3 regions of the Dactylosporangium darangshiense genome follow, and region 2 is predicted to be linked to each of the others. Evidence: riboswitches for the same ligand, from Rfam matches in the RefSeq annotation. Region 2 holds a riboswitch; each other region holds the start of a gene.
The links. Region 2 has a riboswitch for cyclic di-AMP ahead of ABD901_RS52655 (C39 family peptidase). Riboswitches for the same ligand answer to the same signal wherever they lie in the genome.

Region 1 (3,967 bases), on a different contig from region 2:
CCGGCGTGGCCGAGCGGGGCCCGGTGCTGCCGAGCGCGCCCGCGAGCCGGTCCGCCCACCGGGGCCGGGCGGCCACCTCGCCGAAGCCCGGGTCGAACGCGGCGATCGGCACCTGGAAGGCGAGCGTGCCGCCGTCGTCGAGGCCGGCGGCCCAGGCCGGCAGGAGCGTCTCGTGGCCGGCGACCCACTGCAGCGAGGCGTTGGCCACGATGACGTCGACGGAGCCGCGCTGCGGGCGCCACGAGCCGGCGTCGGCGAGCTGGAAGCGCAGCTGCGGCGTCTGCAACCGCGAGGCGGCCTCGATCATCGCCGGCGAGGAGTCGATGCCCAGGATCGCCGCGTCGGGCCAGCGCTCGGCGAGCGTGGCGGTCATCGAGCCGGGGCCGCAGCCGAGGTCGACGACGGCGACCGCCCCGGCGGTCGGGATGCGGGCCACGAGCTCACGGAACGGCCGCGCCCGCTCGTCGGCGAACCGGTTGTACTGCCCTGGATCCCAAGACGCCATGCCCCCATTCTGCGGGGCATGGCGTCCGGAGAGCGCTGCGGCCTAGAACTTTGGGCGGCCGTACCCGACGATCGGGCGGCCGGCGTACGACACTTCCTCCACCCATTTTCCGGTGGTCGGCGCGTCGACCATCTTGCCGGGCTTGGTGTACATCCCGACGTGCGAGATACCCGAGTAGAAGAAGATCAGGTCGCCCGGCAGTAGCTGGGAGGCGCTGATGTGCACCACCGTCCTGTACTGGTCGGCGGCGTTGTGCGGCAGGTTCACGCCTACCTGCTTCCAGGCCGCCATCGTGAGACCCGAGCAGTCGTACTTGCTCGGACCGGCCGCGCCCCACAGATACGGCTTTCCGAGCTGGGCGTAGGCGAAGTCGACCACCTTCTGGCGTGTCGCGTCGTCGATGACAGGCGCCTTGGCGTTGGTGACGCCGGACCCGTTGACCTTCGTCGACCCGGCGGCGGTCGCCCGGTTCTTGAGGTCCTGCAGCTTCTTGATGTCGCCCTCGATCTTCTGACGCTGCGTCTCGAGCTGCGTCTTCTGGGCGGTCACGGCGGCCAGCGTCTCGTCGAGGGCCTTCTTCTCGCCGTCGTACTTGCTTCGGGCCGCCTTGTAGCCGGCGATCTCCGCGTTCTGACTGTGCGTGATCTGCTGCAGCATCGAGAGCTGGTCGACCAGGTCGCCCGACGACGAGGCGTTGAGCATGAGCGAGAGGCCGCGCATGTTGCCGGCCGTCTTGAACTGCGCGATCGCGAACTGCTCGACGTTGGCGCCGGTCGCCGCGACCCCGTCCTCGAGGGGCTTGAGCTTGGTCTGCAAGTCGGCGGCCTTGGCCTGGGTCGAGGTGAGCTCGTCATTGACGTGGTTCCACGACTCGACGGTCGCCTCGAGCTCCTGACTCGACTTGTCGAGCTGCGCCTCGATCTCCGACAGTGAGGGATCGGCGTGCGCGACCGTGGCCGGCGCCAGCACGGTGAGTGACACGAGCCCGATCAGTAGGGTTCGCACCACCGAGCGCCTGGCGCGGTGTCCAGTGGACAAGGAAAGACCCTTCTTCACTGTGGTGCCGCCTACCGGGTTAGCTGACGGGTTCGGGCGGGAAGAGGAAGGCGCCCTACCGCAGCGATGCGGATTCACCCCGATTGACACTCTGGGTCCCCGGTTCGATGCACACCGCGACGAGGGGATCGGGGCGGTGCGTCGAGCTCGATTCGGCGGCGCTCGCCCGGCGTCATCCGGGGTGGATGACGGACTGCCGAGCAGGCCAGCGCCTAACTTAACGTGATCATCCGCCCGGCGAAAGGCGCGTGTCCCGCTCGACATATAACGCGGGGAAAAGTCCGAATTACTGCCGGTTGGCCGTCAACATCACACCGTGACATCGAAGCCGGGGATGGTGTTGACGGTTACATATTTGGGGCTTGATTCTTCTGAGAGAGCGGGTTAAATACGTGTAACTTCATACACCGACGATGCAAATAGTTCGGGGGTCCGCCAGGTGCTACGGGTCCAGAACCTCGAGGTCGTCTACGACGATGTGATGCTGGTGCTGCGGGGCGTCAGCCTCGCCGTCCCGGAGGGCAAGATCGTCGCGCTGCTCGGTGCCAACGGCGCCGGGAAGACCACCCTGCTACGGGCCGTCTCCGGCCTGCTCGACGTGCACGACGGGGCCGTGACCCGCGGCTCCGTGAGCCTTGACGACCGCCCGATCCACCGCCTGCGCCCCGCCGCCGTCGTCCGGCGGGGCATCAGCCAGGTCATGGAGGGCCGGCGCACCTTCGCCGAGCTCACCGTGGAGGAGAACCTGCGGCTCGGCGCGCACACCCGCCGCCGCGGCGCCGCCGAGGCGATGGAGCGCATGTACACGCTGTTCCCGGTGCTCAAGCAGCGCCGCGGGTCGATCGCCGGCTACCTCTCCGGCGGCGAGCAGCAGATGCTGGCGATGGGCCGGGCGCTCATGTCCGATCCGCGGTACCTGCTGCTGGACGAGCCCAGCCTGGGCCTCGCGCCGCGGATGGTCGAGCAGGTCCGCGACCTGATCGCCGAGATCAACCGGGCCGGCACGGCCGTGCTGCTGGTCGAGCAGAACGCGACCATGGCGCTGTCGGTGGCCGAGCACGGGTACGTGCTGGAGAACGGCAAGGTGGTGCTGGACAAGCCATCCGCCGAGCTGCTCGCCGACGACGACATCCGGGAGTTCTACCTCGGCTCGCACGCCGCGCACTCCTTCCGCGACGTGAAGCACTACAAGCGCCGGAAGCGGTGGTTGTCGTGAGCGATGTGTTGCAGTTCCGCGACGTCCGGCTCAGCTTCGCCGGCGTCAAGGCCATCGACGGGGTGGACTTCGCCGTCGGGGCCGACGAGCTGTTCGCGATCATCGGGCCCAACGGCGCCGGCAAGACCTCCATCTTCAACGTGATCTCCGGGGTCTACCGGCCGCAGCAGGGCCGGGTGCTGCTCGGTGACGCCGACATCACCGGCGCGCGGCCCGACCGGGTGGCCCGCCTCGGCGTCGCCCGCACCTTCCAGAACGTCGAGCTCTTCCGCCAGCTCACGGTGGTGGAGAACCTCATGCTCGGCCGGCACCACCACATCCGCTACGGCACCCTCGCGGCCATCGCGTGGGCCGGTCGGGCCCGGCGCGAGGAACTGGCCAGCCGGGCCCGCGTCGAGGAGATCGTCGACTTCCTCGAGCTGGCCCAGTGGCGCCGGCTGCCCGTCGGGCTGCTGCCCTACGGCGTGCAGAAACGGGTCGAGCTCGGCCGGGCCCTGGCCATGGAGCCGAAGCTGCTGCTGCTCGACGAGCCGGTCGCCGGGATGAACCTGGAGGAGACCGAGGACATGGCCCGCTACATCCTGGACATCCGCGACGAGCTGAGCATCCCGATGATCCTCGTCGAACACGACATGGGCCTGGTCATGGACCTGGCCGACCGGGTGCTGGTGCTCGACTTCGGCGTGCCGGTCGCGTGCGGCGCTCCCAAGGACGTCCAGGCGAACCCCGACGTGATCCGCGCGTACCTGGGCGAGTCCGGACCGAAGGTGGGCGAGACGCCATGACCATCGCCACGCTCGTGCGCGACCACGCGCAGCGCACCCCGGACGCGGTCGCGATGCGCGAGAAGCACCGCGGCATCTGGCGCGAGATCACCTGGCGGCAGTACTGGGACACGGCCCGCGCCGCCGCGAAGGCGCTGCGCGGCCTCGGCATCGGCCCGGGCGACCGGGTGGCGATCCTGTCCGAGAACCGGCCCGAGTGGCTCTTCGCCGACGTCGCCACGGTGGCGCTGCGGGCCGCGACCGTCGGGCTGTACCCGACCAACCCGGCGGGCGACATCCGCTACCTGCTGGCGCACTCCGGCGCCAAGGTCCTGATCGCCGAGGACCAGGAGCAGGTCGACAAGGCCCTCGCGGTGCTGGACGACTGCCCGGACCTGCGCCGCATCGTGTATCTCGACCCGAAGG
Region 2 (3,967 bases):
CCGGTGGGCAAGTCCTCCGTGTACAGCAAGTGCGACGGCGGCACGGCGGAGGCGGTGTCGGGCATCCTGGCGGGCCGCCCGGTAGCGGGCAAGACGGGCAGCTCGGAGTACAACGCCACGGAGACGTTCGTAGGCTTCACCCCGCAGATAGCCGCCGCCGGCATCGCGGTCAACGCGGACAACCCCAACGACCAGGTGGGCGGCGGCATCTCGAACTCGGTGAACTCAGCGGTGGCCCAGACAATGGCAGCGGCTCTACGCGGCCAGCCCGCCAAGAACTTCCCAGCTCCCAGCCGAGCCCGCGCCATGGGATAACGTTCCGTGACAGAATCTCACGCAACGCAGTTAGGTCGGATCGTGATTTGGTAGCGTCCTGTACCGTAAGGCATAGACCGGAGCACGCCGCCGCCGAAGCCGTCCTCGATCGATCCACACCGGCGACGCATCGGCCCAGCGACGTGAACGATCTCGACCAGCAGGGCAGCGACACGCGTCACGTGCGCGTACACGTGCCGCAGCCCTCGGACGGCGCCGACCATCCCACGCGGGCGTACGCAACCGGCATTGCGTACGTGGGATCGCGGCTCGCACGAGGGCTCCAGGCCGGACCGCGTCGCCGGCCGGTGTGGGCGCCGCGCGCGACGGCGCCGACGGTGAACGACGTGGCGGCACGGCGCGAAAGCGGCAGGCGCGGCCAACGCCAGGACGGCGCGGACCGCGAGCGACGTGGCGGCACGGCGCGAAAGCGGCAGCAGCGTCCCACGCGAGCCGCGCGCGACGCCTGCCGTGGTCAGTACAGCTAGGTGATCAGTACAGCTAGGCCGCGTAGCCGCGCTGGGCGATCCAGTTGGCCATCTTCGCGACGGGGAGGGTGTACGCGCCGACGCCCTCCGCGTCGGCCGGGTCCGCGATCCTCACGGTCTCGCCGCCGTCGCGGTAGCCGACGATCGTGAGGTAGTGCCCGCCCGGGTAGGAGTGGCTGTGGCCCCCGTCGTCGACCGTCGAGCCGGCGATGTTCGCGACCACCGCGTAGCCCGAGCCGATCGCGCTCACGACCGACTTGCGCAGCTCGTCGACGTCCGCGGAAGTCGCCGACTCCCCGCGGATGAAGTGGGGCTCGTAGAAGTTGGTGCCGGTGAAGGAGTTCAGGGCCCTCGCGGTGTCCTCCGACGAGTTGGTGCCGCCCTCCGTCGTGCCCAGGCGCTCCGCGACCTGGGACTGCGACGGGAACAGGCCACGCGCGGTCAGGGCGATGCGCGTCGCCGCCGGGCCGCAGTAGTAGTAGTTCTCCTGCCAGGCGAACTGGTACGAGACGTCCTTCTGGGACGGCTGGGTCGGGGTGGGAGACGCGGACGAGGCGGACGGGGCGGGCGACGACGAAGCGGAAGGCTTTGTGGACGTCGGCGCGGCGGCCGGTGGGGGTGCGTCGCCGCGCTGCTTGGCGCGGGCCGCCGACGACGTCGAGACGCCGTCCACTGTGGACTCCGAGCCGGCCAGGGACGTGGCGTCGGAGGCGGGGTGGTGGTCCAGCGTGGCCACGCCGATGCCGGCGGCCGCGGCCAGGACCAGGGAGGCGGCCGCTACCGGGAGGCGGCGGCCGAGAGGGCGGCGGCCGGACGGAGGGGGTTGCGAGTGGCGGGACTTGTAGAAGTACGACAACGGGGGCACCGCTCCTTCCGCAGCCGCTTACCGGGTTAGCTGACGGGTTCGGGCGGGAAGCTCGCCCTACCGCCGGGGGCCCGAACGGGCACCGGCGGATTCACCCCGGGTGATGCGTGGGTCCCCGGCTCCTGCGCGCGCGACCGGCGGTGGCGGGCGCATAACTCAGCGGATTCGCTTCGGCGTCACCCACCGTGAGTGACTTCGGGCCGCGGCGAACGACATTGACGGTAAACGCGCCGCTCAGGGCACCTGTATCACCCTGCGGATTCAGCCACAGGGCGTGACGCTCATACGAAGGGTGACCGGGTGCGTACGGCCCCCGCGCCGATTTTCACGCCCGAAATCACCCCCTCGACCACCCGGTCCTAGTCTCGCCGGATGCTCGACGGTGCCGACGAAAACCCGCAGCTCAGCGACGCGACGACCGAGCCCGGTCCGCGTCACCTGCGGCCTCGCCGAGGTCGCCACGCTGCCGCACTTGCCGCCGTTCCCGCCCAGATCAGGCGGATGAACGCGGCGATGCCCGCGCAGGTCAAGCGACTGAACGCGGCCGTGCCCGCGCAGGTCAAGCGACTGAACGAGGCCGTGCCTGCGCAGATCAGGCGGTTGAACCTCGCTCAGATCACGCGCCTGCACACATCCCGGGGCGAGAGCTTCCTGCTCCCCGCCGCCGGGAACGACCGGATGCGTCGCGGGCTGGCCACGGCGGCCGTGCTCGCCGTGGCGGCGTTCGGGATCACCACGACGGTGGCCGGGAACGGGCCGGGCAGCGGCTCGGCGGTGAGCCTCACGGCCGAGGCGGACGGCGGCGTCTCCCGCACGGACGGCGGCTCGGTCGCCTCCCGCGGCCGCGGCCGCGACCACGCGGCGGCTCCGAGCGCCAACGCAAAGCAGAACCAGACGAACTCGAAGCAGACAGATCCGGCCCAGGCCGCGTCGAAGGCGCCGGCCACGGCGGACCCGACGCCGACGCGGCCCGCGCCGGTCGGCGGGCTCACGCAGGCCGAGATGGACAACGCGGTCGCGATCGTGGACGTCGCAAAGCGCGAGAACCTGCCGAAGCGGGCGGCCATCGTGGCGCTGGCGACCGCGCTGCAGGAGAGCCACCTGCGCAACCTGGCCAACCCGAACCTGCCCTCGTCGCTCGACCACCCCAACCAGGGCGTCGGGTACGACTACGACTCCGTCGGGCTGTTCCAGCAGCGGCCCAACTGGGGCTCGATCGACCAGCTGATGGACCCGCACGAGTCGGCCCGCCGGTTCTACGCGGCGCTGGTGCGCATCCCGGGCTGGGGCGACTACGCGATCACGGTCGCCGCGCAGATGGTCCAGCGCTCCGCGTTCCCCGACGCGTACGCCAAGTGGGAGGGCCTGGCGACGCAGATCGCCGACACCACGATGCAATAACCCGGGTAGTCACACGATTGCCGGCCCGGTCTCCTCCGGGCCGGCACGACGATGCCTCTATGGACAGACAACCATGGCAGGCAACATGAGACGTTCCCTGACTGCGCTCCTCGTCCTCGCGGTCGCAGCGTCGCCGGCGCTGGCGGCCTGCGATGGGCACGGCAAACCGGTGGCGAAGAACACCGCTCCCCCGCCGACACCCGTCGGGCTGGCGATCTCGCCGACGACCAGTGACGGCGGCGTGCCGATCAGCACGGAGATCGGGCTGAAGGTCAGCGACGGCAAGGTGACCGGCGTGACGCTGACCGACTCGGCCGGCCAGGCGGTCGCCGGCGCGCCGCGCGCCGACGGCAGCTCCTGGGTGCCCGCGACCGCGCTGAAGTACGGCACGTCGTACACCGCGAAGGTCACGGCCGTCGGCGCCGACGGCAAGCCGGTGACGAAGGAGACGACGTTCACCACGGCGGCGAAGCCGCAGGGGCAGCAGATCAACTCCGACCTGAATCTCATCAACGGCGGGACCTACGGCGTCGCGATGCCGATCGTCGTCGAGTTCGGCACCGAAGTACCGCCGGAGTCTCGCGCGGCGGTCCAGCAACGGCTGTTCGTCACGAGCGATCCGCCGCAGCCCGGGACGTGGCACTGGTTCGGCGGCAAGCAGGTGATGTACCGGCCGGAGCACTACTGGCAGCCCGGCACGAAGATCACCGCGCGCAAAGCCCTCAACGGCGTGACCGTCGGCAACGGGCACACCGACGAGGACTACACGGCGACGGTCACGATCGGGCGCAAGCTCACGATCGACATCGACAACGCCACCAAGCAGTTGACCGTGTACCAGAACGACCAGCCGATCAAATCGATGCCGGTCAGCCTGGGCAAGGCGTCGACCCCGTCG
Region 3 (3,967 bases), on a different contig from region 2:
GGTTCCTGTCCCGGCACCTGTACCCGGCCGGCCCGCTGCTGCTGACCGACTGGGGTCCGCAGCCGGACCGGTTCTTCCGCAGCGGCCAGGCGCACAAGCGGGCCTCGCTGGCCCGCCTCGCGGAGGAGTTCCCGGACATCCGCTGGCTGCTCGTCGGCGACGACGGCCAGCACGACCCGGAGATCTACGCCGAGTTCGCGGCCGAGCACCCCGACAGCGTGGCCGCAGTCGCCATCCGGCACCTCTCGCCGACCCAGGCGGTGCTGGCCGGCGCCTTCCCGGGCGTCGCCGGCAGCTCGAAGCGCTTCCCGCCCAACGAAGCGCGCTGGCTGTCCGCGCCCGACGGCGCCGGCCTGTGGCGCCTGCTGCGCGACACGGAGATCCTCTGAATTAGTAGCCATGGCTACTATAGCCATGTACTGTTTCTGGCATGACGACGCCCGGTTCCCTGGTCTGGCGGCTGTCCATGCGCTGGCGGGTGCTGGTCGACCGTGCGCTCGCGCCGCTCGAGCTCACCCACGCGCAATACACGCTGCTGGCCAACCTCTACGGACGGCCGGAGCGGCCGAGCCAGCGCGGGCTGGCCGACCGGACGGGCCTGGAGCCGTTGTACGTGTCCAAGCTGGCCCGCGCGCTGGAGGCGGCCGGCCTGATCGAGCGCGAGCCGGACCCGGCCGACACGCGCGCGGTCCGGCTGGCACTGACCGAACGGGGGCGCGCGGTCACCGGGGAGGCGGTCGGGATCGTCCGCGGGCTGCAGGAGCGCCTGCTGGCCCCGATCGGGGGTCCCGGCTCGCCGCAGACCGAGGCGTTCGTCGCCACGCTGGAGAAGCTTCTCGAAGGAGACCCGTCATGACCACACCAGTGCTCAACGGCCAGCTCATCGGGCAGGCCCAGATCGCCACCGGCGCGCTGCTCGAGCGCATCCTGGCGCGCACCGGCACCACGTTCCACCAGTGGGTCGCGATCAACGTGGCCACGCTGTCCGGCGGCGCGGTCGAGCGCGCCGGGCTCATTGCCCGCATGACCGACGGGCTGCGCATCGAGGCCGGCGCCGCCGAGGCGGCCGCCTCCGGGGTAGTCGAGCTGGGGCTGGCCGAGCTCGACGGCGAGCGGCTGGTGCTGACCGAGGCGGGCCGGGCGCGGCACGCCGAGATCAGCGCCGACACGGCCGAGCTGACCGGGCGCCTCTACGGCGGCATAGAGGCCGACGACCTCGCCGTCGCCGGGCGCGTCCTGGCCGAGGTCACCGCCCGCGCGCAAGCGGAACTGCGGCGCTGACCTCCCGACCGGCGTACGAGAACGGCCGGTCGACAGGAGTCCTGTCGACCGGCCGCTCGCAGACGCAAGGGTCAGAGCACGGAGAGATGCACGTGGTTGGTGTGATCGCTGGATGGGTCACCTGCGACGCCGCTGTAATGGTGCCAGCCGGCCGCCGGTGTCCAGATCTGTTTGAACCAGATCACGTACATCACGCCTAGGTTGTAGGCGTTCTTGACGAAGTACGCGGCCAGCGTCGAGCCGTAGACGAAGTCGTCGCCGGTGGCCACCCCGCCGAATCCGCTCGTCTTCTGCACCGAGAAGTCGCAGGCGCGCCCCTTGGGATGCTCATACGGCCCGCTCGGGCGGTAGCAGGACACGAACCGCTTGAAGCCGTCCTTCTGTGCCGTCTGCATGTCGTGCAGCGTGCGCGGCGTGAGGCAGCCGGTGGTGGTGGGGTCGTCCTGGTTGCACGACTCCTTGGGCAGCGACCCGTCGGAGTTGCGCTTCACCGGGTCGGCGACCGGCAGGTTGGCGGAGACGAAGCCCTTGCTCGGCCCGCCGGCCAGCGCGAGCGCCTTCTCCGCCTCCTTCTTCTGCTGCTCCATCGTCGCGACCTGCTGTTGCTGGGTCGCGACCTCCTCGTCGAGCGCCTTCTTCTGCGAGGCCTGCGCCTCGCGCAGCACCCTGAACTGGTGCAGCAGGTTGTCGTTGTGGTGTGCGAGCTCGTTGATGGAGCCGGCCCGTTCGGCGAAGCTGTCGGGGCTGTCGGCGTCCATCAGGGCCGCGAACGTGGTGAGGGGGCCGGTGCGATACGCCGCGACGGCGATCGAGGACACCTGGTCCTGCAGCGAGGCGAGCTGCGCCTCGGTGGACTGCAGCTGCGTCGTGAGCTCGGCCTGGTGCTTGACGGAGGCGTCGAAGCGCGCCTTGGCGTCGGTCCAGGCCCGGGTGGTGTCCTCCAGCACGGAGCCGAGGGTCGGATTGGCGGCGGCGCCTTCGTCGCCCGGGTCGCCACTGGGCTCGGCCGAAGCGGGCGTGGCGGCGAGCCCACCCAGCACGAGTGCCGCCAGCAGCGTGATCAGAACGCGCCGGTGGGGATGTCGCGATGACATCTGGTTCGTTGTTCCTTCCGTCGGCCGCCGACCGAGTTAGCTGACGGGTTCGGGACGGAACGACCCCTACCACCCTTCCGAAGAAGGGTGGATTCACCCCAACGTAACGGTGGGTCCCCGGTTCGCCACGGTGCGGCGATTGGGCGGCAGCCACGCCCGGCACCGTGGGGCGGTGCCCGCATGGACGTGACCGTGGGTCACTGTACCCAGGGCGCGGAAAACGCGCACCGCACCGTTTGTGCGAAGATCCTCGCTAGCTCCCGCACTGCGGCCGAGTGTGTCTCAGATCACATTGATTACTCACGGTGAGTGACTCTGTCGCTCCCGATCGTGGGGCCGTCGCGCAGGCTCAACGGTACCGTAAATATTATTCATAAAACGATGATGTTCACTGCTTCGGTGATTCCCGGGCCGGAACTCGTTCTATACGTACTCGGGCCTGGTGGCCGCCCTGTCCGCCTACCCCGCGTTCGCCAGGACCGGCTCCGACGCGGTGCGCAAGCAGGAGGCCGCGGCGTTCCTGGCCAACGTCAACCACGAGACCGGCGGGCTGGTGTACATCGTCGAGCAGAACACCGCCAACTACCCCCACTACTGCGACGCGAGCCAGTCCTACGGCTGCCCGGCCGGCCAGGCGGCGTACTACGGCCGCGGGCCGATCCAGCTGAGCTGGAACTTCAACTACAAGGCGGCCGGCGACGCGCTCGGCATCGACCTGCTGCACAACCCCAACCTGGTGCAGACCGACGCGGCCGTGGCCTGGAAGACGGCGCTGTGGTACTGGAACACGCAGAGCGGCCCGGGCACCATGACCCCGCACAACGCCATGGTCAACGGGGCCGGATTCGGCGAGACCATCCGCAGCATCAACGGCAGCCTGGAGTGCAACGGCCGCAACCCGGCCCAGGTGCAGAGCCGGGTCTCGGCGTACCAGCGCTTCGTGGGGATTCTCGGCGTGGGCGTGGGTAGCGGCGCCCTGTCCTGCTAGGCCTTCCTGGCAACCCCGCCGTAGAGGGCGGCCTGGGCGTCGGTGAGCGACTCACCGGCGTCCGGCCGCCACCGCAGGATCGGCACCACGCCGGGCTCCACGAGCTCGAGGCCGTCGAAGAAGCCGGCGACCTCCTCGCGGTTGCGCAGCCGGGTGGTGATGCCCTGCTTGCGCATGATCGCGGTGAAGCGGGCCCACTCCTCGGGCTCGAAGTCCGCGGTGATGTGCGACAGGACCAGGTAGCTGCCGCTGGGCAGGGCCGCCATGAGCCGCTCGACCAGGCCGTAAGGGTCGTCGTCCTCGTCGAGGAAGTGCAGGATGGCGAAGAGCAGCAGCGCGACGGGGCGGTCGAGGTCGAGGTTCTCGAGCAGCTCCGCCGCCTGCAGGATGCGGTTGCCGTCCTGGAGGTTGGCGTCGACGTAGGCCGTGCGGCCCTCGGGCGCGCTGGTGAGCAGCGCGCGGGCGTGCGCCAGCACGATGGGGTCGTTGTCGACGTACACGATGCGGCAGGACGGATCGATTGCCTGTGCGAGCTCGTGGACGTTCGGCGAGGTCGGCAGGCCCGTGCCGATGTCGAGGAACTGCCGGACGCCCGCCTCCTCGG

Region 1: linked by a shared signal. The riboswitch ahead of ABD901_RS31395 (C40 family peptidase) and the one ahead of ABD901_RS52655 (C39 family peptidase) in region 2 are both predicted to bind cyclic di-AMP.
Region 3: linked by a shared signal. The riboswitch ahead of ABD901_RS03445 (coiled-coil domain-containing protein) and the one ahead of ABD901_RS52655 (C39 family peptidase) in region 2 are both predicted to bind cyclic di-AMP.

The regions. Positions count from the first base shown of each region.
Region 1 is NZ_BAABAT010000020.1:75,031-78,997, reverse strand. Features, by position in the region: gene ABD901_RS31400 (methyltransferase domain-containing protein) at 1-505, opposite strand, end outside; gene ABD901_RS31395 (C40 family peptidase) at 548-1,510, opposite strand; cyclic di-AMP (ydaO/yuaA leader) riboswitch at 1,554-1,698, opposite strand; gene ABD901_RS31390 (ABC transporter ATP-binding protein) at 2,043-2,777, shown strand; gene ABD901_RS31385 (ABC transporter ATP-binding protein) at 2,774-3,562, shown strand; gene ABD901_RS31380 (AMP-dependent synthetase/ligase) at 3,559-3,967, shown strand, end outside.
Region 2 is NZ_BAABAT010000063.1:26,427-30,393, reverse strand. Features, by position in the region: gene ABD901_RS52660 (transglycosylase domain-containing protein) at 1-315, shown strand, start outside; gene ABD901_RS52655 (C39 family peptidase) at 817-1,659, opposite strand; cyclic di-AMP (ydaO/yuaA leader) riboswitch at 1,669-1,840, opposite strand; gene ABD901_RS52650 (hypothetical protein) at 2,170-3,069, shown strand; gene ABD901_RS52645 (L,D-transpeptidase) at 3,155-3,967, shown strand, end outside.
Region 3 is NZ_BAABAT010000001.1:765,909-769,875, forward strand. Features, by position in the region: gene ABD901_RS03430 (App1 family protein phosphatidate phosphatase) at 1-389, shown strand, start outside; gene ABD901_RS03435 (MarR family winged helix-turn-helix transcriptional regulator) at 431-856, shown strand; gene ABD901_RS03440 (hypothetical protein) at 853-1,281, shown strand; gene ABD901_RS03445 (coiled-coil domain-containing protein) at 1,353-2,375, opposite strand; cyclic di-AMP (ydaO/yuaA leader) riboswitch at 2,385-2,531, opposite strand; partial or broken gene ABD901_RS03450 (chitinase) at 2,779-3,363, shown strand; gene ABD901_RS03455 (SAM-dependent methyltransferase) at 3,360-3,967, opposite strand, start outside.